2 linked regions of the Rhizobium sp. SSA_523 genome follow. The protein of the gene in region 2 interacts with the protein of the main gene of each other region in a pairwise test. Links are inferred from orthologs where the notes say so. Each region holds a gene or a part of one and is shown on either strand. Other genes may lie near its edges.

Region 1 (11,334 bases), 1.4 Mb from region 2 along the record:
GGCATCGGCTCGGCCTTGCTGGGGGAAATCGTGGCAATAGCGGACCGCTGGTACAATCTGAAGCGCCTGGAAATGACCGTCTATGTCGACAATCCTGCAGCCATCGCACTCTACCGGAAATTCGGCTTCGAGGTGGAAGGCACGCTTCGCCACTTCGCCTTCCGGGACGGTGAGTTCATCGATGCCTATACGATGGCGCGGCTGAAGGCGTGAATGCGCCGCCTGTCGTCGCTCCGCTCCCGGCACGCGGGGAAGCCGGCAGCGCAGCAAAAAATCCCTCTGGCCTGCAGGCCTCCAGGCTCGGATGAGCGAAGGAGATCTACTGCCGACTGCCGACTGCCGACTGCCTACTGCCGACTGCCTACTCCCCACTGCCTACTGCCGATTGCCTACTGCCGATTGCCTACTGCCTATTGCCTACTACCCGCCGATCAGGGCCAGCCACTCATCCTCGTCGAGAGTGGTGATGCCCAGTTCGCGCGCCTTGTCGAGCTTGGAACCAGCGCCGGGGCCGGCCACCAGGATATCGGTCTTCTTCGAGACCGAGCCGGAAACCTTGGCGCCCAGGCTTTCGGCGCGCGCCTTTGCCTCGTCGCGCGTGAATTTCTCCAGTGCCCCGGTGAAGACCACGGTCTTGCCGGCGACCGGGCTGCCGCTGGCGACGACCTGTTCCATCGCCTGCGGCGTCACCTCCTCCAGCAGCCGGGAGATTACTTCGATATTGCGCGGCTCCTTGAAGAATTCGACAATGGCGCGGGCCATGATCTCGCCGATACCTTCAATGGCGTTCAACTCCTCCCAGGCATCGCCGGAGAAGGAGGCTGCCTGCTGCATCGCAGTCTCGAAGACCGCATAGCTGCCATAGGCGCGCGCCAGGAGTTTTGCCGTCGTCTCGCCGACATGCCGGATGCCGAGGGCAAAGATGAAGCGATTGAGCGCGATATTGCGCCGGTTGTCGATCGATTCGAACAGCTTGCGGACGCTGACCTTGCCGAAGCCCTCGATGTTTTCGAGCTTGGCAAGCGCCGACGCCTCCTGGCGCTTCTTCAGCGTGAAAATATCCGGGGCGGTCCGGATCTGCAGCGCCGGGTCCTCTGCCTCAAAGAAGAAGTCGATCTGCTTGGCGCCGAGGCCTTCGATGTCATAGGCGTTGCGGGAGACGAAATGTTTCAGATGTTCCTTGGCCTGCGCGGAACAGACGAAACCGCCCGTGCAGCGCGTCACCGAATCGAGCCTCCCGGTCTTCTCATTGCGTTCGCGCACCGCGTGACTGCCGCAGACCGGGCATTTCTTCGGAAAGGCATAGGGCTTGGCATCGGCCGGCCGCTTGTCCAGCACCACATCCAGCACCTGCGGAATGACATCGCCGGCCCGCTGGACGATCACGGTATCGCCGATCCGGATATCGTGATCGTCGGGCCGGATACGCTCGCCCGTATTGCCGATGCCCTTGATGTAATCCTCGTTATGAAGCGTGGCATTGGTGACGACCACCCCGCCGACGGTAATCGGCGTCAACCTTGCGACGGGCGTCAGGGCGCCGGTGCGTCCCACCTGGATATCGATCTGCTCGACCGTGGTGAAGGCTTGTTCGGCCGGAAACTTGTGCGCCGTCGCCCAGCGCGGTGAGCGGGAACGAAAGCCCAGGCGCTCCTGCAGCGCAAGCTCGTCCACTTTGTAGACCACGCCGTCTATGTCGTAATCGAGATCCGGCCGCAGCAATCCGATCTCGTGGTAATGCGCGAGGATCTCTTCGGTGGAAGACAGCCGCTTCATCAACGGATTGACCGGGAAGCCCCAGCGCGCGAAGGTTTCCACCATGCCCATCTGCGTCGTGGCCGGCATGTCGGAGATTTCGCCCCAGGCATAGGCGAAGAAGCGCAGCTTGCGGCTGGCCGTGACCTTGGGATCAAGCTGGCGCAGCGAGCCGGCCGCGGTGTTGCGCGGATTGACATAGGTCTGCTTGCCCTCGGCCTCCATTTGCGCGTTGAGCGCCAGGAAGTCGCTCTTGGCCATGTAGACCTCACCGCGCACCTCCACCACATCCGGCACGCCGGCCGGAAGCCGGTTCGGAATCTCCCCGATCGTCAGAATATTGGCGGTGACATTTTCCCCGGTGGTGCCGTCACCGCGCGTCGCCCCGCTGACCAGCCTGCCCTTTTCGTACCGGATCGACATCGACAGACCGTCGATCTTCGGCTCGGCCGTGAACGCGATCGAGCTATCCGGCAGGCGGCCGAGGAAGCGATAGACCGAGCTTACGAAATCCGCCACGTCCGAATCGGAGAAGGTATTGTCCAGCGACAGCATGGGACGGGCATGGGTGACCGGCGAGAAAGTGGCGGCCGGCGCTGCCCCGACCCGCTGCGAAGGGCTGTCTTCGCGGATGAGGGCTGGAAAGCGGGCCTCGATCTCATCATTGCGACGCTTGAGCGCATCATAATCCGCGTCCGAAATCTCCGGCTTGTCGCCCTGATGGTAGAGCACGTCATGGCGGGCGATCTCCGCCGCGAGAAAGGCGAGCTCGTCCCGTGCCTCGCTTTCGGTCAGCGCGTCCACCGCTTTGCGATCATCGGCCATATGTCATACTCCATCCGCAGACTGATATGCGTCTGTAAACGAAACCGATCCGCCGCAAAATGGACATTTGGAGAAAAGGCGGTCGAATAGATCAGCCGAACACAGGGAAGAAACGCCCCGGTGCATGCCCGCTCGCACGAAGCCTCAATCTCGGCCAGAGAGCAGGCTGGCGGCCGCGGCGCGGGCTTCGTCGGTCACGGATGCGCCGGACAGCATGCGGGCGATCTCCTCGGCGCGATGCGCTGCGGACATGGTGGCGACGCGGGTCGCGATCTTGTCGGATCCGTCGCTGGCGGGTCCCTTGGAGATCAGCAAATGCGTCGCGGCACGGGCAGCAACCTGCGGCGCATGGGTCACCGAGAGCACCTGCACCGTCCGCGACAGGCGTTTCAGCCGCTGGCCGATGGCATCCGCCACCGCGCCGCCCACGCCGGTATCGATCTCGTCGAAAACAAGAGTCGGCGCCGAGCCGCGATCGGCCAGCGCCACTTTCAGCGCCAGGAGGAAACGCGACAGCTCGCCGCCGGAGGCCACCTTCATGATCGGCCCCGGACGGGTGCCGGGATTGGTCTGCACGTGGAATTCGACGGTATCGATTCCCTCGGCCGCTGCCGTTTCGGGATCTGCCGTCACATTGACCATGAAGCGGGCGCGCTCCAGCTTCAGCGCCGGCAATTCGGCCATGACCGCATCACCAAGAGCAGACGCACCGTTCTGGCGCTTCTGCGACAGGGCGCGCGCGGCCTCGTCATAGGCTGTCTTGGCATTTTCGGCGGTGCGCTGCAGCTGCCCGAGCCGCTCCTCGCCCGCATCCAGCTCTGCAAGATCGGCCACCATCTTTTCCGCCAGCGCGGGAAGCTCGGCAACCGCCACGGCATATTTGCGGGAGGCGGCGCGAAGCGCAAACAGACGCTCCTCGACCCGCTCCAGCTCCCGCGGATCGAATTCCGTCCGGCGCAGCGCCGCTTCGGCTTCCATCTGCGCATTGGAAAGATTGTCGAGCGCGGCATCCAGCAGCTGCACCGTGTCTTCGAGAAGACCGGGCGCCTCCTGGCTCTTGCGCTCCAGCCGGCGCACCAGCGAAGCGATCAGAGGCACAGGCGAAGCATTGCCGTTCAGGAAATCGCAGGCTTCGGCAATATCCCCGGCAATGCGCTCGGATTTCTGCATGCGGGCGCGATCTTCGGCCAGCTCGTCTTCCTCGCCGTCGCGCGGGCTCAAGCCTTCCAGCTCCTCCACCGAAGCGCGCAGATAATCGGCCTCGCGGGCGGCAGCCTCCACCTTGGCGCGGTGGGTCTTCAAGGCGCGCTCGGCATCCCGCCAGGTGCGGAAGAGAGCTGCGACCTGCTGGACCTCTTCCGTGAGCCCGGTAAAGGCATCGAGAAGCGTTCGGTGGGCATTGATATCGACCAGCGCACGGTCGTCATGCTGGCCGTGGATCTCCACCAGCATCTGGCCGATCTGCCGCATCATCTGCACGCTGACCGGCTGATCATTGATCGACGCTTTGGTGCGGCCATCCGCGGATTGCACGCGTCGGAAGATCAGATCACCGTCATCATCCAGCCCGTTCTCGCGCAGCAGCACTCGCGCCGGATGGGAAGCTGGAACATCGAAAACGGCCGTAACCTGCCCTTTGTCCAGCCCGTGGCGGACAAGCCCGCCATCGCCGCGCCCGCCCAGTGCAAGCGAGAGACTGTCGAGCAGGATGGATTTGCCCGCCCCCGTCTCGCCTGTCAGTACCGACAGCCCGCTTTCGAAGGAGAGGTCCAGCCGCTCGATCAGAACGATATCGCGGATCGACAACTGGATGAGCATGATCTTCCTATCAGGCGCCGAGCAGCTTGGCCCCGGCACGCGAGATCCACGATCCGCGGTTCTCACGCGGCTCGAGACCGCCGCCCTTCAAGAGTTTGTAGGAATCGGCATACCACTGGCTGTCTGGATAGTTGTGGCCCAGCACGGCCGCGGCGGTCTGCGCCTCTTCCACCACACCCATGGCATAATAGGCTTCCGTCAGGCGTGCCAGCGCCTCTTCGACCTGGTTGGTCGTGCCATATTGCTCGACCACGGTGCGGAAGCGCGAGATCCCGGCCAGATATTCCTTACGCTCAAGATAATAGCGGCCGATCTGCATTTCCTTGCCGGCAAGCTGGTCGCGGGCAAAACGGATCTTGGCCTGCGCATCCTCGACATATTCCGACTTAGGATAGTTATCGATGACCTTCTGCATGGCGTCGATCGTGTTGCGGGACGCCTTCTGGTCCTGCGTCACATCGGCAATCTGCTTGGAATAGGCAAGACCGACGAGATACTGCACATAGGCGCTGTCATCGGATGTCGGATATTGCTTCAGATAGCGATTGCCGGTGGCCACAGCCTCGTCATTGCGGCCAAGGCGATATTTCGAATAGGTGCTCATCACAAGCGCCTTGCGGCCCCATTCGGTGAACGGGTTCTGCTTGTCGATCGCATCGAATTTCCGGCTGGCCTCGGCCATGTTGCCGGCCTTCATGTTGGCCAGGCCCTGATTGTAGAGCTGCTCCGGCGGGTCGGCATTCAGGCCGAGCTTGGTGATGTCGATGTCCGGGTCCGACTGGCAGGCGGAAACCAGCATGCCGGTGCCGGCCAAAAGCAAGGATGCGACCGCGATACGCGCCGCTTTCCGCATTGCAACAGACTTCGTCTCAGTCATTCGACAGTTCCCGTTCGACAGTTCCCGTTCGACGTACCCGCTCGTCACGCGTCATTAGATCGTCCGCCAGGATTGGCGTTGTAGCCATAAAGGAAGCGGCACGGCAACGCAATGATGGCGGTTTGACGCAAATTTATGGCGGGACAGCCTTGATCCGCAAAAAGAAAAGGCCGCCTCAGGGAGACGGCCGAGTTGGACTGGAGAGTAAAGCTTCAACCGAACCAGGCAGTCAGTTCCGGCGCGTTCACCGGAACGAACTCGCGGGCCCGAACGCGCTGGCTGCGCACCGGTGCCTCGACGATCTCATAGGCGGTGCGATCGGACAGAAGCGCCTTCAGCGCCTGGGAATTCATCTTGTGGCCGCCGCGATAGGAGCGGTAGCAGCCAATGAACTGCGCCCCGGCAATCGCCAGATCGCCGACGGCATCCAGCGTCTTGTGACGGACGAATTCATCGACGAAACGCAGGCCCTCGACATTCACCACCGTATCGTCATCGGAAATGACGACGGAGTTTTCGAGCGAGGAACCCAGCGCATAACCGGCAGCCCAAAGCCGTTCGACATCGCGCATGAAGCCGAAGGTACGCGCCCGCGACAGCTCATCGCGGAAGACCTGCGCGGTGAGATCGCCCTTCCAGGACTGACGCCCGATCAGCGGCGAATCGAAATCGATCTCCACCTCGAACCGCGTGCCGTCATAGGGCCGGAACTCTGCCCAGGACGAACCCGAATCGATCCGTACCGGCTTCAGCACACGGATATAGCGGCGCTTCTCGCCCAGATTGACGATGCCCGCCTGTTCGATGGCCTCGATGAAAGGAAAGGACGAGCCGTCCATGATCGGCATTTCGGCACCATCGACCTCGACCACGACATTGTCGAGCCCAAGCGCGTAGAGCGCCGCCATGACATGTTCGATGGTGGCCACCGACCGCGACAGCGAGGTGCCGAGCACGGTGCAGAGATCGGTATTGCCGACATTGGACGAGACGGCGCGATACTCGGCCACCGAGCCATCGGCAAAGGAGCGGCTGAAGACAATGCCGGTACCGGCTTCGGCGGGCTGGAAGGTGATCGATACCGGACTGCCCGAATGCACGCCGATCCCCGACAGGGATACCGGTGTTGCGATCGTGGTTTGGAAGCCCAGAAGTCCGACAGTCATTCTTTTTGCCTTTGTCTCGCCGTCCGGCCCAACGGCCGATCCGATATTTTTGCTGCGACCGATAACCGCGATGGTATGAAAGCCGCTTTCCTTACCTTGAGTACATACGGCGGAGACCGTCCCAAACCAAATCACTGTTTCTTTCCGATTGTTACGATGATGACGATTGTCATCACTCTAACACTTCTCCGCAGCCCCATGATTATAAACGAAAACCCGGGCCTGGAACCCGGGTCTTCAATGTTACCGATGTGTAAGAATCGGCTGTTCCGTCACGTCGACTGGCGACGCAGGAAGGCCGGGATTTCCAGCTGGTCGTCCTCATGATGGCTGGCGGACGGCACTTGGCGACCGTGATCGTCCAGATTGCCGCGCCGCGGCGCATACAGGCTGGCTTCCGGCGAGAGCATGCGGCGCTGCTGCGACGCGGCGGCCGGTGCGGCCGTCATGTCGGATGCCACCGATTCTTCGTCCTCGCGGCGACCGAGCGAATTGGTGATTCGCTTCAGCAGGCCCATTGGGCCCCGCTCTTCGTGCGCTGTCTGGACCGGCTGTGCACGGCTCTCCATTTCGGCCTTCACCACCGGCGGGAAATCTTCCACGCGCGGCATGCGGACCTGCTCCGCCTGATGGCGGATGACCGGTGCGGCAGGCTCGACCGGCGCCGGTGCGACGCGGGGCATGACCTGAGCCGCCATCGGAGCCGGTGCCGCCATCGGCGTTGGCTGCGGTGCCTGGGGCGCGAAATTTGCCGCCGGCTGAGGCGCATAAGCCTGTGCGGCTGGCTGGGCATAGTTTGCCTGGATCGGCTGCGGCGCCGGTGTCATGACCGGACGCGGCATGGCCTGTTCTGCCGGGACGGCCGGTGCGGAAGGCTGGAACAGCCGGCTCTGCGGACGGAACTGCTCTTCGACCGGAGCCGGACGGCTCATGGCCGGCTGCGGTGCCGGTGCGGCCTGCTGGACAGGCTCGGCAACGGGTGCGGCCTGCGGTGCCGGAATGGAAAGTTCGCGTTCCATCGCGGCTTCCGCCTGACGGATCGTATCGGCGACGGGATCGGCCTGGACCGGCCTGGATGCCTGCATCATCGCAGGCTGAACTGCGGCCGGAGCCGAAGCAACGGCCGCGGAAGGACGGATAATCGGCTTCTGCGCCGCGCGCATCTCAGCGGCCCGAAGATCGTTTTCGGCAAGCGCGCGATCGATGCCGGTGGCGACGACGGAGACGCGGATGACGCCTTCGAGCGCTTCGTCGAAGGTGGCGCCGAGGATGATGTTGGCATCCGGATCGACTTCTTCGCGAATACGCGTTGCCGCTTCATCCACTTCGAACAGGGTGAGGTCGCGACCGCCGGTGATGGAGATCAGCAGGCCCTGGGCGCCCTTCATCGAGGTCTCGTCAAGCAGCGGATTGGCGATAGCCGCCTCTGCCGCCTGCATGGCGCGGCCCTGGCCGGACGCCTCGCCGGTGCCCATCATGGCGCGGCCCATTTCGCGCATGACCGAACGCACGTCGGCGAAATCGAGGTTGATCAGACCTTCCTTGACCATCAGATCGGTGATGCAGGCAACACCGGAATACAGGACCTGGTCGGCCATTGCGAAAGCATCGGCGAAGGTCGTCTTGTCGTTGGCAATGCGGAACAGGTTCTGGTTCGGAATGACGATCAGCGTATCGACCGACTTCTGCAGTTCCTGGATGCCCTGTTCGGCAAGCCGCATGCGACGGCCGCCTTCGAAGTGGAACGGCTTGGTCACCACGCCGACGGTCAGGATGCCCTTGCTGCGTGCGGCCTGTGCCACGACAGGTGCTGCGCCAGTGCCGGTGCCGCCGCCCATGCCGGCGGTGACGAAGCACATATGGGTGCTGGACAGGTGGTCCATGATCTCATCGAGGCACTCCTCGGCGGCCGCGCGGCCGACTTCCGGCTGCGATCCGGCGCCGAGACCCTCGGTGACCTGCACGCCCATCTGAATGATGCGCTCTGCCTTGGTCATCGTCAGGGCCTGGGCATCGGTATTGGCAACGACGAAATCGACGCCTTCCAGGCCAGCGGTGATCATGTTGTTGACAGCGTTCCCGCCGCCGCCGCCGACGCCGAAGACAGTGATCCGAGGCTTCAACTCGGTAATGTCTGGCTTTCGCAAGTTGATGGTCATGGTAACCGTTCCTTCTTTTCCAGGCCGCCTCGCCAAGCAAGCCAATTCTTAAACCTAAGCCGACACCCTTGCCCGAAGCTAAAGTGTCAGAAACTTTCCTTCAGCCATTGACCCATCCGGGCAATGCGGCCGTTACCGCTGCCGAGCGAGGCCATCAGCCCTCCCTGCCCGGCATGCGTTTCCATGTCGGCCACCTGCGGGTAGATCATCAGACCGACCGCGGTGGAAAATGCGGGTCCCTTGGCCGCTGTGGGCAGGCCGGAAACGCCCATGGGACGGCCGATCCGGACATTGCGGGCAAGGATGCGGCGCGCCGTTTCCGGCAGGCCGGTCAACTGGCTGGCGCCGCCTGTCAGGACGACGCGCTTGCCGACGATCGGGCTGAAGCCCGAGGCCTGAATCCGGTCACGGATCAGTTCCAGTGTTTCCTCCAGCCGGGCGCGGACAATGCGCGTTACGAGCGCACGCGGCACCTGGGTTGGAAGATCGCGGTCGTCTTCACCGATGGGAGGAACCGAAATCAGGTCCCGCTCGTCGGCGGCCGTGGCAATGGCGGAGCCATGCACGACCTTCATGCGTTCGGCATCCTCGATACGGGTCGAAAGCCCGCGCGCCAGATCCGTCGTCACATGGTGGCCGCCGATGCCGATCGCATCGGTATGCACCAGCTTACCCTCGGCAAAGACCGAAATGGTTGTCGTCCCGCCGCCCATGTCGATGGCGGCGCAGCCCAGCTCCACCTCGTCATCCACGAGCGCAGCCAGGCCGCTCGCATAGGGCGTCGCCACCATGCCTTCGACCGAAAGATGCGCGCGGTTGACGCAAAGCTCGATATTCTTCAGCGCCGCATGCTCCGCGGTCACGACATGCATGTCGACGCCGAGCATGTCGCCATACATGGACAAAGGATCGCGAATGCCGCGCTCGCCGTCCAGCGTGTAGCCGGTGGGCAGGGAATGCAGCACCGCGCGATCCTGCCGCAGCGATTGCTGGGCGCCGGCGGACAGCACCTTGCGCAGGTCGGACGCCATGACTTCCTGTCCGCCCAGATCGATGGTCGCGGTATAGACATCGCTGGTCAGCCGACCGGCGGACACGTTGACGATCAGGCTGTCGATGGTCAGCCCTGCCATGCGCTCCGCCGCATCCACCGCCAGCCGCACGACGCTTTCGACCGCATCGAGATCGGCCACGACGCCCGACTTGACGCCGCGCGAACGCTGATGGCCGATGCCGATGATTTCGACATTATGCGTGCGGTTGGGCAGGATCTGGCTTTCCTTGCGCGGCGTCAGCCGGCCGATCATGCAGACGATCTTGCTGGAGCCGATATCGAGCACGGAGACGACATGGGCGCGCTTCGACGGAAGCGGTTTCAGCCGCGGCAGGCCGAAGCCGGAAGAACCGAACAGAGTCATGTCTGGCTCCCCGCCTTCTTGAGTGCTTTTTCGCGCGCGGCCACGGCCTGCGCCCGACGTTCGGCCGCATCCGGCGTCAGCCTGACGGCGGTACGATCGGGCAGGCGCAGATCGATGGAGGCAATATCACGCTCCAGCACGCCTTCCTTTGCTTCGAACTCGGTCAGGAGCTTCAGCGCCTGGTCGAGATTGTCTTCCGGCAGCATGATCACGACGCCATTGCCGAGATGGAGATCCCAGCGGCGGCTTGCCACGCGGACGAAGGCCTGCACGCGGTTGCGGATATCCGGCCAGTTCGCCATTTCGTCGAGAAATTCAGTTGCATTCTTTTCCGCATCGCGGCCCACGAACAACGGCAATGAGGCGAATTTATTGTCCCGCAGAGGCGCGATCACCTGGCCGTCGCGTTCGATCAGCGACAGTTCCGAGCCATGCTGCCAGATGGCGAAGGCCTGCCGCTCGCGCAGCGCCACATCGATCGTATCCGGATAGACCTTGCGCACCTCGGCGCTTTCGACCCATGGCAGCTCGATCAGCTTGAGACGCGCCGCCTCGACATCCAGGGAGACGAGCGACGAGGTCCCGTCGAGACCGAGGAGCTGCAGGATCTCGATTTCCGAAGTCTGCGCATTGCCGGAGACGCGCACTTTCTCGATGGCGAAACCGGCCGCCGAAGTCGTTGCCTGGGCCACTTCCTCGGTATGCCCGCCAATCGACATGCCGCCGAAGCCGACAATCGCGAAGAGCGCGAAGACGCCGACCGTGCCGGTATGGGCCGGAATATGAACGCGGCCGGTCGCCAGACTGACCAGGAACCGTGCAGTGCGCCGCAGGGGCCGCGGAAGAACGACACGATCCTCCGGCGCGCCGCCGAAGCCACGGCCGGCATTTTCTTTATGCCCGCGATGCAGGCTGCTTCTTTGACCAATTAGCGAGAACACGAAGCATCCTCCACCATCCAGCGGACGAGTTCACCAAAAGAACGACCTGCATGAGCAGCCATTTCAGGCACCAGCGATGTCGGCGTCATGCCCGGCTGGGTGTTGATTTCCAGCCAGATCAGTTCGCCTTCCCCGGCTTGGGACTCATCGAAGCGGAAGTCGGACCGACTGACGCCGCGACACCCCATCGCTTGGTGCGCCTTGACGGCCAGTCTTTGAATCTTTTGGTAAATATTCGGTGAAATTTCCGCCGGGATCACATGCCTGGAGCCGCCGGCGGCATATTTTGCATCATAATCGTAAAAGCTTGCCGAAAGCGGCACGATTTCGGTGACGCCGAGCGCCTCCCCGTCCATGACGCCACAGGTGAGCTCG
Region 2 (16,669 bases):
TTTCAGCTCTTGGCGCCGGACGAATGCGCCACCAAGGCCATCTGCAAAACGCTTCCCTTTATTTGCAGGACGCGTTAAAGGAGGACCAAGTCGATCTGCGCGCGGAAAGCCTGCGCCTGGCCGCCGACTGCTTCGGCAGGATCACAGGCCGCGTCGATGTGGAAGATCTGCTGGATGTGATCTTCTCAGAGTTCTGCATTGGGAAATGACTCACGTGAAACACTGCGTCAGCAGTCGGTAGGATCATGAACAAGTTTGATGTCATCGTTATTGGCGGCGGGCACGCAGGTTGCGAAGCTGCTTCAGCATCGGCACGGCTTGGCGCCAAAACGGCACTCATTACGCATCGCCGGGATACGATCGGTGTCATGTCGTGCAATCCTGCAATTGGCGGCCTTGGAAAAGGCCATCTCGTGCGGGAGGTCGATGCGCTTGATGGATTGATGGGACGGGTTGCCGACCAGGCCGGCATCCAGTTCCGCCTCCTGAATCGCAAGAAAGGCCCTGCAGTCCGCGGGCCGCGCACGCAGGCCGACCGCAAGCTTTACCGCAAGGCGATGCAAAACGAGATCGCATCGCAGGAGAATCTCATCGTCATCGAGGGGGATGCCTTCGATCTGGAACACGCGGATGGAGAAATCTGCGCCGTCATCCTGGCTGATGGGCAGCGTCTGTCGACCAAATCCGTCGTCTTGACAACGGGTACCTTTCTGAGAGGTGTCATCCATATCGGCACAAGCACCACGCCGGCCGGCCGCGTAGGCGAAGCACCCTCTACGGGGTTGTCGCACACGCTTCTGTCCCTCGGTCTGGCCCTGGGCCGGCTGAAGACCGGGACGCCGGCGCGCCTCGATGGCCGTACCATAAATTGGGATCAAGTTGGCCGCCAGGAAGCGGACGAGGATCCCGTACCCTTCTCCTTCATGACCGACAGCATCACGACGCCGCAGATCGCCTGCGGCGTCACCCGAACCACCGAGGCGACGCATCGGATCATATCCGATAATATTGGCAAGTCGGCCATGTATTCCGGGCAGATCAGCGGGGTCGGGCCACGCTACTGCCCGTCTATCGAGGACAAGATCACCCGGTTCGGAGAGCGCGACGGCCATCAGATCTTTCTGGAGCCAGAGGGTCTCGATGATTCCACCGTCTATCCGAATGGCATATCGACCTCCCTCCCCGCTGATGTGCAAGAGGCATTCATTCGGACCATTCCAGGACTGGAAAGTGTTGACATTATTCAGCCCGGCTATGCGATCGAATATGATCATGTTGATCCGAGAGAGCTCACGCAAGATCTCCAGCTTCGCAAGATGCCTGGCCTCTTTCTCGCGGGCCAGATCAACGGAACGACAGGATACGAGGAAGCGGCAGCGCAGGGTCTTGTTGCAGGCCTCAATGCCGCCCGGCGTGCGCAGGATCTGCCGAGCCACAGCTTCAGCCGCACAGATTCCTACATCGGGGTGATGATCGACGATCTAACTTCGCGCGGCGTCAGCGAGCCATACCGGATGTTCACGTCACGGGCCGAATATCGTCTGTCTCTGCGCGCCGACAATGCGGATAGCCGGCTCACTCCCATCGGTATCCAGCTCGGCCTTGTCGGCTCCTCCCGCGCCGATCGGTTCCGCGCTTATGATGAGGCGATGCAGCGGGGCCGCAAGACACTTCATGAGGTCAACCTGACGCCGCAGCAGGGCCGAACCCATGCGCTCCACTTGAATGCCGATGGGCAGCGTCGCTCGGGCTATGAGCTCTTGGCACACACCGACATCACCATCGCAAGACTGGCCGAAATCTGGCCGGAGCTTTCCGCTCTCCCGCCAAAGGTATCTGAGGCGCTGGAAATCGAAGCGGGCTACGCCGTCTATCTTGAGCGGCAGCAGACTGATCTTCAGGCCGTTCGCAGGGATGAAGAGCGGCAGATCCCAACTGACTTCGATTTTTCAAGGATATCCGGCCTATCGAATGAGTTGAAAATGAAGCTGGACCGGGTGCGGCCGAAAAATATTGCTCAGGCTGCCAAAGTCGATGGCATGACGCCAGCGGCCCTCGCTTTGCTCTTGTCTCTGGTCAAGAAGCACCCCATCATGCCTGCATCCCGAGTCTCTTGATGAAATTGAACGGAATAAGTGTTTCACGTGAAACGGAGCAGAGGCTGACGGCGTTCGAAGCCCTGTTCCGGCGCTGGGCGAAAGCCATCAACCTTGTCGCTCCATCCACCAAGGGTGATCTGTGGCAGCGCCATATCGCCGATAGTGCTCAGATCTTCCAGCTCTCACCGAGGCCTCAGACCTGGATCGATCTCGGCTCCGGGGGCGGCTTTCCGGGCATCATCACAGCCATCTTGCTCACGGAGTTGAATGATGGCTGGGTTCATCTGGTGGAGAGCAATCAGAAAAAGGCCTCTTTTCTGAGGACCGCCCTGCTGGAGACCGGCGCCCGCGGCACGGTCCATGCCGTCAGGATAGAAGAAGCCTCTGCGCAAATTACCCACTGCGATTGCATTTCCGCTCGGGCACTTGCGGATCTTTCGTCGCTGCTGAACTATTGCGCCCCTTGGATGACAGATCATCCAGAGGTGCGGGCCTATTTGCACAAAGGCCGGGATTATGCCGCAGAGATCAAGAAAGCCGATAGCAGCTGGTCGTTCGATTTGATACAACATCGAAGCGCGATCGAAGATGATTCCGTGATTTTAGAAATCTCCGATTTACGGCGCAAGGATTGATCTCCGTTTTAGGTGTCCGATGTCCCAGCTGAATCGCATCATCACTATCGCCAATCAAAAGGGCGGAGTCGGTAAGACCACAACCGCAATCAATCTCGCGACTGCGCTGGCGGCGATCGGCGAAAACGTCTTGATCGTCGATCTCGATCCGCAGGGTAATGCCAGCACCGGCTTGGGGATTGAGCGCCGCGACCGTAAATTATCGTCTTATGACGTCATGACAGGCAGAGCCTCGCTGCCGGAAGCGGCCATCCCAACGGCAGTCCCGAACCTTTCTATCGTCCCCTCCACCATGGACCTTCTGGCGCTGGAGACCGAAATCGGCCGTGATTCCGATCGCGCATTTCGTTTGAAGCGTGCCCTCACCGGTCCGAACTCAGACCGTTATAGCTACATCCTTCTGGACTGCCCGCCCTCTTTCAACCTGCTGACGATCAATGCCATGGCAGCGGCTCATTCTGTGCTCGTGCCCCTGCAATGTGAATTCTTTGCGCTTGAAGGTTTGAGCCAGCTTCTTGATACCGTGAATCAGGTGCGCCAGACCGTCAATCCGGGTCTGGATATTCAGGGCGTCGTGCTGACCATGTTCGATGCGCGCAACAATCTCGCGCAGCAGGTGGTCAGCGATGTCCGCACCTATCTTGGCGACAAAGTTTACCATACCTTGATTCCGCGCAATGTCCGCGTGTCAGAGGCTCCCTCTTATGGTAAGCCGGCTATTCTTTACGATCTCAAATGCGCCGGTAGCCAGGCCTATCTCCAGCTGGCTTCGGAGGTGATCCAGCGGGAACGTCGGCGCAAGGCCGCCTAAACGTCGGAAGGTAATGGCATGAATGATGAACCGTCAAAGCGGCGCCTCGGCCGCGGTCTTGCTGCATTGATCGGCGAGATCGATCAAACTCTTCCGCTTTCAGAGGCTGCTCCGAAACCCGTGAGCGCCGATCGCCTTGTGCCGATCGAGCATATCAGCCGCAATCCCCGCAATCCCAGACGCATGTTCGATGAGGCTGAGCTTCAGGATCTGTCCAGCTCGATCCGTCAGCATGGCATCGTGCAGCCGGTCGTGGTGCGCCCGCGCGGCCAGGCCTTTGAAATCATTGCCGGCGAGCGCCGCTGGCGCGCGGCGCAGCTGGCGGGTCTGGTCGAGATCCCCGTCATCGTCCGCGATGTCGATGATCGCACGGCTCTTGAAATCGCCATTGTCGAGAATGTCCAGCGATCGGATCTCAATCCGCTTGAAGAGGCTCTCGGCTATGAGCAGCTGATTGCAGATCACGGCTATACGCAAAACGACCTCGGCGAGATCATCGGCAAAAGCCGCAGTCACGTCGCCAATAGCCTGCGGCTCCTGAAGCTGCCGGATCCAGTGCGTGACATGCTGGCGTCCGGGGATTTGTCGGCCGGCCATGCACGTGCTCTCGTATCCACCTCCGATCCTGCCAGTCTCGCCCGCACGATCGTGGCCAAAGGCATGTCGGTCCGCGACGCGGAACGTCTGGCGCAGAACGACATCAAGGCCCAGTCGGAGCCATTGCAGGCGGGCCGCGCAAAGGAAAAGGATTCCGATACGCTGGCTTTGGAACGCAGCCTGTCCGATTCGCTAGGGCTCGATATCAAGATCAATCACAAGGGAACAGGCGGGCAGATCAGGATCAGCTACCGCACTCTGGAGCAGCTCGAGGAAATCTGCCGTCTCCTCGAACGCCGCTAGCGGGTTCCGTCCCAACATTTGCATCCGTTTGTTTCACCCTGGCCCGTGCTGCGCCGCACGGTCTACGAGATGATACCGTCGCCGTGCGTCCGCCGAGCGGCTGGCGCATAGCCGTCACGCAATCGCTCCCGGATGCTCAAGCTTTAGCTTACCCGGGGATTCCGGTGTTTTGACGGGTCAGCGGTTTTGGGCGCGTGCCGATTGCAAGGCCGTCGCCAGCAATGTCTGGGCGGCGATCGTGTCTTCCAAGACCGAGCGCTGGCGCGATTGCAGAATGGCGTTTTGCAACCGATTGGCTTCCCGGGCAAGCGCAGCCTCGCTCCAGTTGCGCAGGGCCTTTTCAAAGAGCGGCTTGCGTTTGAAGTGAATATGCCGTCCGGTGGTCTGCATGATCTGCGCGGCAGATGTCCGCTTCTCGTTCATTTCGTTACGCATGCCGTCCAGCAGCTGAAACTGCTTAAGGCAAGCCTGCAGAACGAGAAAGATCGGCGTCTTTGATGCGGTGATCTTCTGCAGCGCGTGATGGAGCCCCGCAACATCGCCTTTCAGGATGCAATCAACGGCATTGTCGGTGGAAATGGCGCTGGCATCGCCAATGATCTCTGTCACCTGCTCCTCGCTGATCATGTCGCTGCCGCGGCAGTAGAGGACGAGCTTGCGAATTTCGTTGCGCGAGGCGACACGATCGCCGCCCAGCACGCTGAGCAGACGTTCCCGCGCATCCGGTGCGATCCGCAACTTCTCCGTCGCGAGTTCCTCATCGATCAGCTGGTTGAGAGCCTTGGCATCATCGGCATAGCAGGGCACCGCCACGGAAAACTTGCCGGCCTCGCAGAGCTTGCGCAGCGCGCTGGTCTTTTTGAGATCTCCGGCCTCGATCAGGAGCAGGTTGTCCGGCGGGCCGAGCGACAGGAGGGTCTGCAATCCGTCTGTGAGAGCCTTGTCGGCACCGCTTCCCTTGACCCAGATGAGTTTCGCCCCGCCGAAGAGACCGAGCGAATTCACTTCGTCCACCAGGCGACCGGGATCGCCCTGGAGATCGCTGAATTCAAGCTTCGTGAAGGAAAAGGGATCGTCGGCTTTGACGCCCGCTTTCGAAGCCAGCGCACTCGCCCGCTCCGAGACCAGACCGCGATCTGGCCCATAAATCAGGAAGATCCGGTAGAGATCGACCGCCTTCGGCAAAAAGCGGTCGAATTCATAGGCTTTGATTTCTGCCATCAGTCCTGTCGGCCGAGAATGGCCGCAAGATCGGCACGGATGACTTCCGCCAATTCGCGGCTTGCCCGGTCCTCTGCATCGCGATAGGCCCGCAGTTTGGAGAATTCCTGGTAACCGATATCGACCAGCGATGTCACTGAGCGCGTGGCGGATTTCAGCACCTTCGAGTCCCGCGTGGCAATCAGCGCGTAGGTGACGGTCACCGTCACCCGGCCGGGCGTCAGCGCGGTCGAGATCTCGTCGTCCAGAATATTGGCGCGGACGGCGCTGACATTCATCTGAAGCTGATAATCCGCCTGGGCCGGCTCGCCGCTTCCACCATTGAGGAGGAAGACGAGACGGTTGCGAACATTCTGCTCCACACGGTCGTCAGCAGCGGAAATCTTCACCGCCGCAAGCTTGCCCGGCACGGTGCCGGCTGACGAATAAAGCGGGCGCACCTGGCACCCGGCCAGCAGTGCGAGGGTGGACAGGACAAGGATGGTACGGCCGGCGCGCCGCAGGGCAGGCAGAAGCTCAGACGACAATGTTGATGATCCTCTGTGGGACGACGATGATCTTCTTGGGCTGACTACCGCCCAGGGCTGTCTGAACGGCGTCAAGCTGCAGAGCTGCCTTCTGAACGGTATCTTGGTCCGCATCGCGGGCAATTGTCAATTCCGCTCGCTTCTTGCCGTTGACCTGGACAGGCATCAGGACCTGATTATCGGCCACCAATTCGGGATCGAATTGCGGCCATGCGGCTTCAGCCACATAGCCGTCGAAGCCGAGTGTCATCCAGCATTCTTCCGCCAGATGCGGCGTCATGGGCGCAATCAGCTGAACGAGAATGCGCGTGGCGTCCCGCATGGCGCAGACATAGGCCTCGTCCTCCTGGCCACCCGCCACCTTGCCAAGCGGTCCGGCGAGACTGTTCACCAGTTCGTAAATGCGGGCGACGGCCTTGTTGAAGGCCAGCTTGTCGTAATCAGCCTGGACCGCCTGCAGGGTCTTGTGGGCGGCTTGCGAGATCGCCATTGCCGGACCATCCTTAGCCGGCTTTGCCTCAGCAGTGCGCAGAACGGGCGCCGCTTCGGCAATCAGACGCCAGACGCGCTGAACGAATCGGTGTGCGCCTTCCACGCCCGCCTCGGACCAGATGACGTCGCGATCGGGAGGCGAGTCCGACAGAACGAAGAAGCGTGCGGTATCGGCGCCATAGGAAGCGATGATATCGTCCGGATCCACGACGTTCTTCTTCGATTTGGACATCTTCTCGATCGAGCCGATGGCCACTTCTTCGCCCGACGACAGGAGAAAGGCCTTGCGGGTGCCGCCGTCATCCTCGATGCGGATATCGACAGGGGCGACCCACTGGCCGTTCTGACCCTCGCCGAGACGATAGGTCTCATGCACCACCATGCCCTGCGTGAAGAGGCCCTTGAAGGGCTCCTTCAGGCTGACATGACCCGTCTCCCGCATGGCGCGGGTGAAGAAGCGGGAATAGAGCAGATGCAGAATGGCATGTTCGATGCCGCCGATATACTGATCCACCGGCAGCCAGTGATCGGCCGCTTGCGGATTCGTCGGCTTGTCTTCCCAAGGCGCGGTGAAACGCGCGAAGTACCAGCTTGAATCGACGAATGTATCCATCGTATCGGTTTCGCGACGCGCTGCCTTGCCGCAGCACGGGCAGGACACCTTCGTCCAAGTTGGATGACGATCCAGCGGATTTCCCGGAATATCGAAGCTCACATCGTCCGGCAGTTTTACCGGCAGATCCTGCTTGGGCACCGGTACCACGCCACAATCCTCGCAGTGGATGACGGGAATGGGGCAGCCCCAATAGCGCTGACGGGAAATTCCCCAGTCGCGCAGCCGGAAATTCACTTTGCGGGCGGCCTGCGCTGCATTGCCGAGCTGCTGCGCCGTCAGTCGGTCCGCCACTGTCTGGAAGGCGGCTTCGGTCGTCATGCCGTTCAGGAAGCGCGAATTGATCATCACGCCGTCGCCGTCATAGGCCTCATTGCCGATGTGGAAGTGCTCGGCATCGCCATCGGCCGGCATGACGACGGGAACGACGGGAAGATCGTATTTCCGCGCAAAGTCCAGATCCCGCTGATCGCCGGAAGGGCAGCCGAAAATGGCGCCCGTGCCGTAATCCATCAGGACAAAATTGGCGATATAGACCGGCAGTTCCCAGGCCGGGTCCAGCGGATGCCTGACCGTCAGCCCGGTATCGATGCCCTTCTTCTCGGCCGTTTCCAGTGCCGCGAGAGACGTGCCGTGGCGACGGCATTCCTCGCAGAAGTCGTTGATATCCGGCCGCTGCTCGGCAAGCGCCTTCGCCACCGGGTGATCGGCGGAAATGGCCAGGAAGGAGGCGCCAAACAAAGTATCGGGTCGCGTTGTGTAGACCTCGATCTCGCTGCAATCGGCGGCCGATCGAGTGGCTTCCGACATTTCCCAGCGGATGGTCAGACCCTCGGAGCGGCCGATCCAGTTCTTCTGCATCAGCCGGACCTTTTCCGGCCACTGATCCAGCGTGTCGAGCGCGTCCAGCAGATCCTGCGCGAAATCCGTGATCTTGAAGAACCACTGCGTCAGTTCCCGCTGCTCGACGAGCGCGCCGGAACGCCAGCCGCGACCCTCGATCACCTGCTCATTGGCCAGAACGGTCTGATCTACTGGATCCCAGTTGACCTTGGATTGTTTGCGATAGACCAGGCCCTTTTCCATCATGTCGAGGAAAAGATATTGCTGCCGATGGTAATATTCGACGTCGCAGGTGGCGAATTCGCGCGACCAGTCCAGCGACAGGCCCATGGACTTCAACTGCGCGCGCATGGTTGCGATATTCTGGTAGGTCCATTCCTTCGGATGCACCTTGTTCTGCATGGCCGCATTTTCAGCGGGCATGCCGAAGGCGTCCCAGCCCATCGGGTGAAGCACGTTCAAGCCGCGCGCCCGCTTGTAGCGCGCCACCACGTCGCCCATGGCGTAATTGCGCACATGGCCCATATGGATGCGGCCGGAGGGATAGGGGAACATCTCCAGCACGTAATATTTTTCGCGCGGGTCGTCATTCCGGGTCTCGAAGGTCTTGGCTTCGGCCCAGGTGGTCTGCCAGCGGGGTTCGGCATCGCGCGGATTGTAACGTTCGGTCGCCATTTCGGTGCATTTCCGGGTCTGAATAAGATCGGTGACCTTCACCACGAATGTTCGGAAGCGTCAAGTTTTCCAGCCGCTTCCCGTCCATTTCCGGCGCATTCGCGACGGTTGGCCCTTCCCTAACGACCGCTCTGGCGCTAATCGCCCTTGTGCAACCAGGGAGAACCGCGATGACTGTTGAGGAACGCCTTGCCGAAGTCCGACGGAAAATGGCCGAGGCCGAGCATAATGCCGGCCGTGACAATGGCAGCGCAATGCTGGTGGCCGTCTCGAAGACCTTCGATGCGGATGCCATCCGTCCCGTGATCGCCTGCGGCCAGCGCGTGTTTGGCGAAAATCGCGTGCAGGAAAGCGAGGCCAAATGGCCCGGCTTGAAAGCCGAGACAGACGGGATCGAACTTCACCTGATCGGTCCGCTGCAGTCGAACAAGGCTGCCAACGCAGTCGCGCTCTTCGATGTCATCGAGACGATCGACCGGGAGAAGATTGCCCGGGCCGTGGCGGCGGAAATGAAACAGCAAGGGCGTTCGCCCAGGCTCTATGTCCAGGTCAATATTGGCATGGAGCCGCAAAAGGCCGGGATCGAGCCGAAGGCAACCGTCGATTTCGTCCGCTTCTGCCGTTCGGAGCTCGACCTTCCGGTGGAGGGCCTGATGTGCATTCCGCCTGCCGAACAGAATCCCGGTCCCTATTTCGCGCTGCTCGCCAAGCTGGCGGAGGAATGCGGCCTGGCAAAACTGTCGATGGGCATGTCGGGCGATTACGAAACGGCCATCGCCTTCGGCGCAACGAGTGTACGGGTCGGATCGGCGATTTTCGGCGCGCGTTGACAAAGCACAAGAGGAGACGCGGCCCCTTCCTCTTTCGTCGGGCTTCACCGGAAAGCATCCTGTCCCTAGACTAGGGCGGAGTTCGATGGGGAGGACGTCATGGAAAGCCGATATGAATCCGTCTATGCAGGTTGGCGTCAGGATCCGGAAGGGTTCTGGGCCGAGGCGGCAAAAGGCATCCACTGGTTCACGCCGCCGGAAAGGATCTTCGATCCGGAAGCCGGCACCTATGGCCGCTGGTTTGTCGGTGGCACCACCAATACCTGTTACAATTGCGTGGACCGCCATGTGAATGCCGGGCGGGGAGAGGACCGCGCGCTGATTTTCGACAGCGCCATGACCGGCGAGCAAAAGACCTTCACCTATGCCGAAATGCTGGCGGAGGTTCAGGCCATTGCGGCCGTACTGAAGGGCATGGGCGTGGAAAAGGGTGATCGGGTGATCATCTACATGCCGATGGTGCCGGAGGCGATCTTCTCCATGCTTGCCTGTGCCCGGCTGGGCGCCATTCATTCCGTCGTGTTCGGCGGGTTTGCCGCCCATGAACTGGCCACCCGGCTGGATGATTCGCAGGCCAAGGTGGTGATCAGCGCCAGTTGCGGCCTGGAGCCCGGCCGTGTCGTCCCTTATAAGCCGCTGCTGGATCAGGCGGTCGACATGGCCAGGGTAAAACCGCAATCCTGCCTGATCCTGCAGCGCGACCAGTTGCACGCAGTGCTGCGATACGAACATGGCGACCGCGATTTCGCCCAGGCGGTGGAGGCCGAAAGGGCGCATGGAACGGTGGTGCCCTGCGAGCCGGTGGCGGCGACCGATCCCTTATATGTTCTCTATACCTCCGGCACGACAGGCCAGCCCAAGGGCGTGGTGCGCGACAATGGCGGCCATATGGTCGCCCTGCTCTGGAGCATGCGGCACATTTATGGGGTAAAGCCCGGCGAAGCCTTCTGGGCTGCCTCGGATATCGGCTGGGTGGTGGGCCATTCCTACATCGTCTATGCGCCGCTTCTTTCGGGAAATCCGACAGTGGTCTACGAAGGCAAGCCGGTCGGCACGCCGGATGCGGGTGCCTTCTGGCGGATCGTGGCGGATTACGATGTGCGGGTCCTGTTTACCGCACCCACAGCCTTTCGCGCCATCCGCCGCGATGATCCCGACGGGGATCTCGTCAAGCGGCACGACCTTACCAAGCTGCGTGCCCTCTTCCTCGCCGGCGAAAGGGCTGATCCGGAAACGCTGAAATGGGCGGAACGCATGCTGTCGGTTCCGGTTGTGGATCACTGGTGGCAGACGGAGACGGGCTGGCCGGTCGCCGCCAATCCGCTCGGGCTGGGACTCCTTCCGGTCAAGCATGGCTCCCCGGCGGTGCCGATGCCGGGTTATGCACTGTCTGTCGTGGATGATGCGGGCCACCCGGTCCCTGCCGGAACGCTCGGCAACATCGTCATCACCCTGCCCTTGCCCCCCGGCTGTCTGGTCAGTTTCTGGAATGCGGACCAGCGCTTTCGCGAGACCTGCCTCGAGGAATTTCAAGGCGCCTACAAAACCGCCGACGCGGGCATGCTGGACGAGGACGGCTATGTCTATGTGATGGCGCGGACCGACGATATCATCAATTGCGCCGGCCATCGCCTGTCCACCGGTGCCATGGAAGAGGTCTGCGCCATGCATCCCGATGTCGCGGAATGCGCCGTTATCGGCGTCGCGGACGTGCTGAAGGGGCAGATCCCCTGCGGCTTCCTGGTCTTGAAGAACCGCGTCTCGCGCGATCCGGCGCTGATTTCCCGCGAGGTCGTCGACCTGGTGCGCAGCGAGATCGGGCCGGTGGCGGCCTTCAGGACGGTGATGATCGTCGAGCGTCTGCCGAAGACCCGTTCGGGCAAGATTCTGCGGGGCACTATGCAGAAAATGGCGGATGGGCTGCCGTGGAAAATGCCGGCGACCATCGACGATCCGGTCATTCTGGACGAAATCGGCGAAATCCTGACGCGGCATGGCTATGATTGCAACCGGACCGCCCAGGATGTGGGCATCCGGTAGGGCGGCGGGAACGCGACCTGTCGATCATGGGCTTGTGCCAGGATCGACGTCACGCCGCTGTTTGCGAACACGTCGCACAAAAAAGCCGGCGCTGGGCCGGCTTTCGAGGGCGATGCCGTATGGCTCAGTAGGCGTCGTCTTCCTCGTCGTCGCGACGCGTCGACTTCAGAGAGGTGAGCTTGGCGAATACGGCATTCGCGTCGATCTCCTTCTCTTCCTCGCGCTCATAGCGATAGCCGAGATTTTCCGTTTCGGCGGCCGATTGCAGTGTCGCCCCGAGCTCCGCGGCCGTCGGCAGCGGACGGTTCTTGGAAGCGCGTTCGACTTCGAGGTCAAGATCGATCTGGCTGCAGAGGCCGAGGGTGACAGGATCCATCGGCGTCAGATTGGCGGCGTTCCAATGGGTGCGGTCGCGGATCTGCTCGATGGTGGATTTCGTCGTGCCGACCAGCCGCGAGATCTGCGTATCCTTCAGCTCGGGGTGATTGCGCACCAGCCAGAGAATGGCATTCGGACGATCCTGCCGCTTGGAAACCGGCGTATAGCGCGGGCCGCGACGCTTGGATTCCGGCACCCGCACCTTGGGGTCGGAAAGCTTGAGCTTGTAATTGACGTCCCGCTCGCCGCGACCGATCTCATCGCGTGACAACTGGCCCGTTGCGATCGGGTCAAGGCCCTTGATGCCCTGGGCGGCTTCGCCATCAGCAATTGCCTTCACCTCCAGAGGGTGCAGCTTGCAGAACTGGGCGATCTGATCGAAGGACAGGGCCGTGTTATCGACGAGCCAGACCGCCGTCGCCTTCGGCATGAGCAGTTGTTGAGCCATGGATATAATCCTTCTATCGTCCGCGCCGGGGTCGCGGGCCGTGGGGTTTTACCACAATTTCCGGGAATTCGGGGGCTCTATAAACGGAATTACGGAAAATTGCAATTGTTCAAGCGTCATGACCCTTTGTCTAATTGCCGTCACGGCTCCAGTTGATACAAGGTCAGTTGAAGAGCGCCTGTGTCTGCGCAGGCAGGGTGTGGAGGAATGAGGAGGCGTATGATGTCAGAAAAGGTGTATCCAGTTCAGAAGCACGTGAAGGCGCATGCCCTGATCGATCGCGAAAAATACCTGAAATGGTATGAGGAAAGCGTCGAAGATCCGGACAAGTTCTGGGGCAAGCACGGCAAGCGGATCGACTGGTTCAAGCCTTACACCAAGGTCAAGAACACGTCCTTCAAGGGGAAGGTGTCGATCAAGTGGTTCGAGGACGGTCTGACCAATGTTTCCTACAATTGCATCGACCGCCATCTGAAGACGCATGGCGAGCGCACCGCCCTGATCTGGGAGGGCGACAACCCCTATATCGACAAGAAGATCACCTATAACCAGCTTTATGATCAGGTCTGCCGGCTGGCGAATGTGCTGAAGAAGCACGGGGTCAAGAAGGGCGACCGGGTTACCATCTATATGCCGATGATCCCGGAGGCGGCCTATGCCATGCTCGCCTGTGCGCGGATCGGCGCGGTCCATTCGGTGGTCTTCGGCGGCTTTTCGCCGGAAGCCCTTGCCGGCCGGATCGTGGATTGTGAATCGACCTTCGTCATCACTTGCGACGAGGGCGTGCGCGGCGGCAAGCCGGTGCCGCTCAAGGAAAACACCGACAAGGCGATCCACATCGCCGCCCGCCAATATGTCACCGTGAACAATGTTCTGGTGGTTCGCCGCACCGGCGGCAAGATCAACTGGGCGCCCGGCCGCGATCACTGGTATCACCAGGAAATCGCCAGCGTGAAGGGTCATTGCGAACCGGTGAAGATGAAGGCGGAAGATCCGCTGTTCATCCTCTATACGTCCGGCTCCACCGGCAAGCCAAAGGGCGTTCTGCACACCACCGGCGGCTATCTGGTCTATGCCGCCATGACGCATGAATATGTTTTCGATTATCATGACGGCGATATCTACTGGTGCACGGCCGATGTCGGCTGGGTGACGGGCCATTCCTACATCGTCTATGGACCGCTCGCCAATTGCGCGACCTCGCTGATGTTCGAAGGCGTCCCCAACTTCCCCGATCAGGGTCGCTTCTGGGAAATCGTCGACAAGCACAAGGTCAACATTTTCTACACGGCGCCGACGGCCATCCGCTCGCTGATGGGGGCGGGCGACGAATATGTGACGCGGTCTTCGCGATCCAGCCTGCGCCTTCTCGGCACGGTGGGCGAGCCGATCAATCCCGAAGCCTGGGAATGGTATTACAACGTGGTGGGCGACAAGCGCTGCGCCGTCGTCGATACCTGGTGGCAGACGGAAACGGGCGGTCACATGATCACGCCGCTGCCGGGCGCCATCGACCTCAAGCCCGGCTCGGCCACCCTGCCCTTCTTCGGCATCAAGCCGCAGCTGGTCGATAATGAGGGCAATGTGCTGGACGGTCCGGCGGACGGCAATCTGTGCATCACCGATAGCTGGCCGGGCCAGATGCGCAGTGTCTATGGCGATCACGAGCGCTTCATCCAGACCTACTTCTCCACCTATAAGGGCAAGTATTTCACCGGCGACGGCTGCCGCCGCGATGAGGACGGCTATTACTGGATCACCGGCCGCGTCGACGACGTCCTGAACGTGTCCGGCCATCGCCTGGGCACGGCGGAGGTGGAATCCGCGCTCGTCTCCCATAGCCTCGTTTCGGAGGCGGCTGTCGTCGGCTATCCGCACAGCGTCAAGGGCCAGGGCATATACTGCTATGTGACGCTGATGGAAGGCAATGAAGGGACGGACGCGCTTCGCCAGGAACTGGTCAAGCATGTGCGACAGGAAATCGGACCGATTGCTTCGCCGGATAAGATTCAGTTCGCGCCCGGCCTGCCGAAGACCCGATCGGGCAAGATCATGCGCCGCATCCTGCGCAAGATCGCGGAAGACGATTTCGGCTCCCTGGGGGATACCTCGACGCTCGCCGATCCGGCGGTTGTCGATGATCTGATTGCAAACCGGCAGAACAAGGCGCCGGCTGCCGCCTGATCGTCAGCGAGGCGGATGCCAGACATCCGCCTCCCTTGCCGTCCCTGTTTCGCTCCAGCGCCGTGTCCGGGAGCGGGCAGAGCAGCTGAAATTCCAGGCTTCCGTCATGCCTGCAGGCCCGGCGCCTCATAGCCGGTGCGTTCCACATATTCGGTATAGCCGCCGCCATATTGCTGGATTCCGTCCGCGGTCAGTTCCAGCACGCGATTGGACAAGGCGGCGAGGAAGTGCCGGTCATGGCTGACAAACAGCATGGTGCCCTCGAAGGTCGAGAGGGCCTTGATCAGCATTTCCTTCGTGTCGAGATCCAGATGGTTGGTGGGTTCGTCGAGAACGAGGAAGTTCGGCGGGTCAAACAGCATGGCAGCCATGACAAGCCGCGCCTTCTCGCCTCCCGAGAGCACGCGGCATTTCTTTTCCACATCATCGCCGGAAAAGCCGAAACACCCGCACAGCGCGCGCAGCGGCGCCTGTCCGGCTTTGGGAAAACGCTCCTCGAGCCATTGCAGCACGGTGCTTTCGCCCTCCAGCATCTCCATGGCGTGCTGGGCGAAATAGCCGAGCTTGACGCTGGCGCCCAGCGACACGCTGCCCTGGTCAGGGCTGGCGCTTCCGGCAATCAGCTTGAGCAGGGTCGACTTGCCGGCGCCATTGACGCCCATGATGCACCAGCGCTCACGGCGGCGGATCATGAAGTCGAAATCGTCATAGATGGTCTTGTCGCCGTATCGCTTCGACACCTTCTTGAGGCTTGCCACATCTTCGCCGGAGCGGGGTGCCGGCAGAAAATCGAATGCCACGGTCTGCCGCCGGCGGGGCGGCTCGACGCGGTCGATCTTGTCCAGTTTCTTCACCCGGCTCTGCACCTGCGCCGCATGGGAGGCCCGCGCCTTGAACCGTTCGATGAACTTGATCTCCTTGGCCAGCATGGCCTGCTGCCGTTCGAACTGCGCCTGCTGCTGCTTCTCGCTCTGCTCGCGCTGCCGCTCATAGAAGCCGTAATCGCCGGAATAGCTGGTAAGGGAGCCCGAATCGATCTCGATGATCTTGTTGACGATGCGGTTCATGAACTCGCGATCATGCGAGGTCATCAGAAGCGCGCCGTCATAGGTCTTGAGGAAGTTTTCCAGCCAGATCAGGCTCTCCAGGTCGAGATGGTTGCTCGGTTCGTCGAGGAGCATGACATCGGGTCGCATCAGCAGGATGCGGGCGAGCGCCACGCGCATTTTCCAGCCCCCCGAAAGGGCGCCGACATCACCCTCCATCATTGCCTGGCTGAAGGACAGGCCTGCCAGAACCTCCCGCGCCCTGCCCTCAAGGCCATAGCCGTCCAGTTCCTCGTATCGGGCCTGCACTTCGCCATAGCGTTCGATGATCTCGTCCATGTCGGCCATCCGGTCGGGATCGGACATGGCTGCTTCCAGCTCGCGCAGCTCTGCAGCGACGGTGCTGACGGGACCCGCGCCATCCATCACGGCGGCTACGGCGCTCTGGCCGGACATTTCTCCGACATCCTGATCGAAATAGCCGATCGTCACGCCTTTTTCGACGGCAATCTGGCCTTCATCCGGCAGCTCGGCGCCGGTGATCATGCGAAAGAGTGTGGTCTTGCCGGCGCCGTTCGGACCGACGAGGCCGATCTTTTCGCCCTTGTTGAGGCTTGCCGAGGCTTCAACGAAGAGAAGACGGTGGCTGTTCTGTTTGGAAATGGCTTCGATGCGGATCATGACGTCTTGTGTACCGGGAGCGAGTTTTGCGCCCTTATGGCACGACAAGGCGCTCTTGTCTCTCCCGGCGCCACACGGCGCAGGACCGCGGGCGAGCTCAAGTGCGTCAAGCTACCCCGCCGCTCGCCGGCGGATCATCACAGTGCAGGGTCCCGCCTGCATCAGGGCGCCTGGCGCCACTAAAAACCTACGACGGTGCGGCCTTAGCGGCCATGCGCCGGAACAGGGGTCGAAACAGCCGCGGCG

Evidence for each region.
Region 1: the proteins of leuS (region 2) and ligA interact in binary tests that used the Escherichia coli proteins (3 or more experiments, as listed by UniProt). The link is inferred for Rhizobium sp. SSA_523 from one-to-one orthologs.

What each region holds. Positions count from the first base shown.
Region 1 is NZ_CP129382.1:1,424,392-1,435,725, forward strand. The notes cover bases 1-2,959. They hold ligA (NAD-dependent DNA ligase LigA), read right to left. Parts: upstream 2,581-2,959; coding sequence 421-2,580; downstream 1-420. Other genes in these bases: QTJ18_RS15300 (GNAT family N-acetyltransferase), read left to right, coding at 1-213; recN (DNA repair protein RecN), read right to left, coding at 2,725-2,959. Also shown: more of recN, read right to left, coding at 2,960-4,398; QTJ18_RS15315 (outer membrane protein assembly factor BamD), read right to left, coding at 4,409-5,251; lpxC (UDP-3-O-acyl-N-acetylglucosamine deacetylase), read right to left, coding at 5,488-6,441; cell division protein FtsZ, read right to left, coding at 6,714-8,600; cell division protein FtsA, read right to left, coding at 8,687-10,018; QTJ18_RS15335 (cell division protein FtsQ/DivIB), read right to left, coding at 10,015-10,929; QTJ18_RS15340 (D-alanine--D-alanine ligase), read right to left, coding at 10,947-11,334. UniProt on the Escherichia coli protein: DNA ligase that catalyzes the formation of phosphodiester linkages between 5'-phosphoryl and 3'-hydroxyl groups in double-stranded DNA using NAD as a coenzyme and as the energy source for the reaction.
Region 2 is NZ_CP129382.1:2,808,870-2,825,538, reverse strand. Bases 5,983-9,166 are described here. They hold leuS (leucine--tRNA ligase), read right to left. Parts: upstream 8,817-9,166; coding sequence 6,183-8,816; downstream 5,983-6,182. Other genes in these bases: QTJ18_RS21650 (YggS family pyridoxal phosphate-dependent enzyme), read left to right, coding at 8,987-9,166; QTJ18_RS21660 (LPS assembly lipoprotein LptE), read right to left, coding at 5,983-6,193. Outside these bases: tRNA uridine-5-carboxymethylaminomethyl(34) synthesis GTPase MnmE, read left to right, coding at 1-209; tRNA uridine-5-carboxymethylaminomethyl(34) synthesis enzyme MnmG, read left to right, coding at 246-2,117; 16S rRNA (guanine(527)-N(7))-methyltransferase RsmG, read left to right, coding at 2,117-2,734; QTJ18_RS21675 (ParA family protein), read left to right, coding at 2,754-3,545; QTJ18_RS21670 (ParB/RepB/Spo0J family partition protein), read left to right, coding at 3,564-4,445; holA (DNA polymerase III subunit delta), read right to left, coding at 4,623-5,666; more of QTJ18_RS21660, read right to left, coding at 5,666-5,982; more of QTJ18_RS21650, read left to right, coding at 9,167-9,646; QTJ18_RS21645 (propionyl-CoA synthetase), read left to right, coding at 9,746-11,686; QTJ18_RS21640 (DUF1013 domain-containing protein), read right to left, coding at 11,811-12,512; acs (acetate--CoA ligase), read left to right, coding at 12,735-14,696; QTJ18_RS21630 (ABC-F family ATP-binding cassette domain-containing protein), read right to left, coding at 14,801-16,423.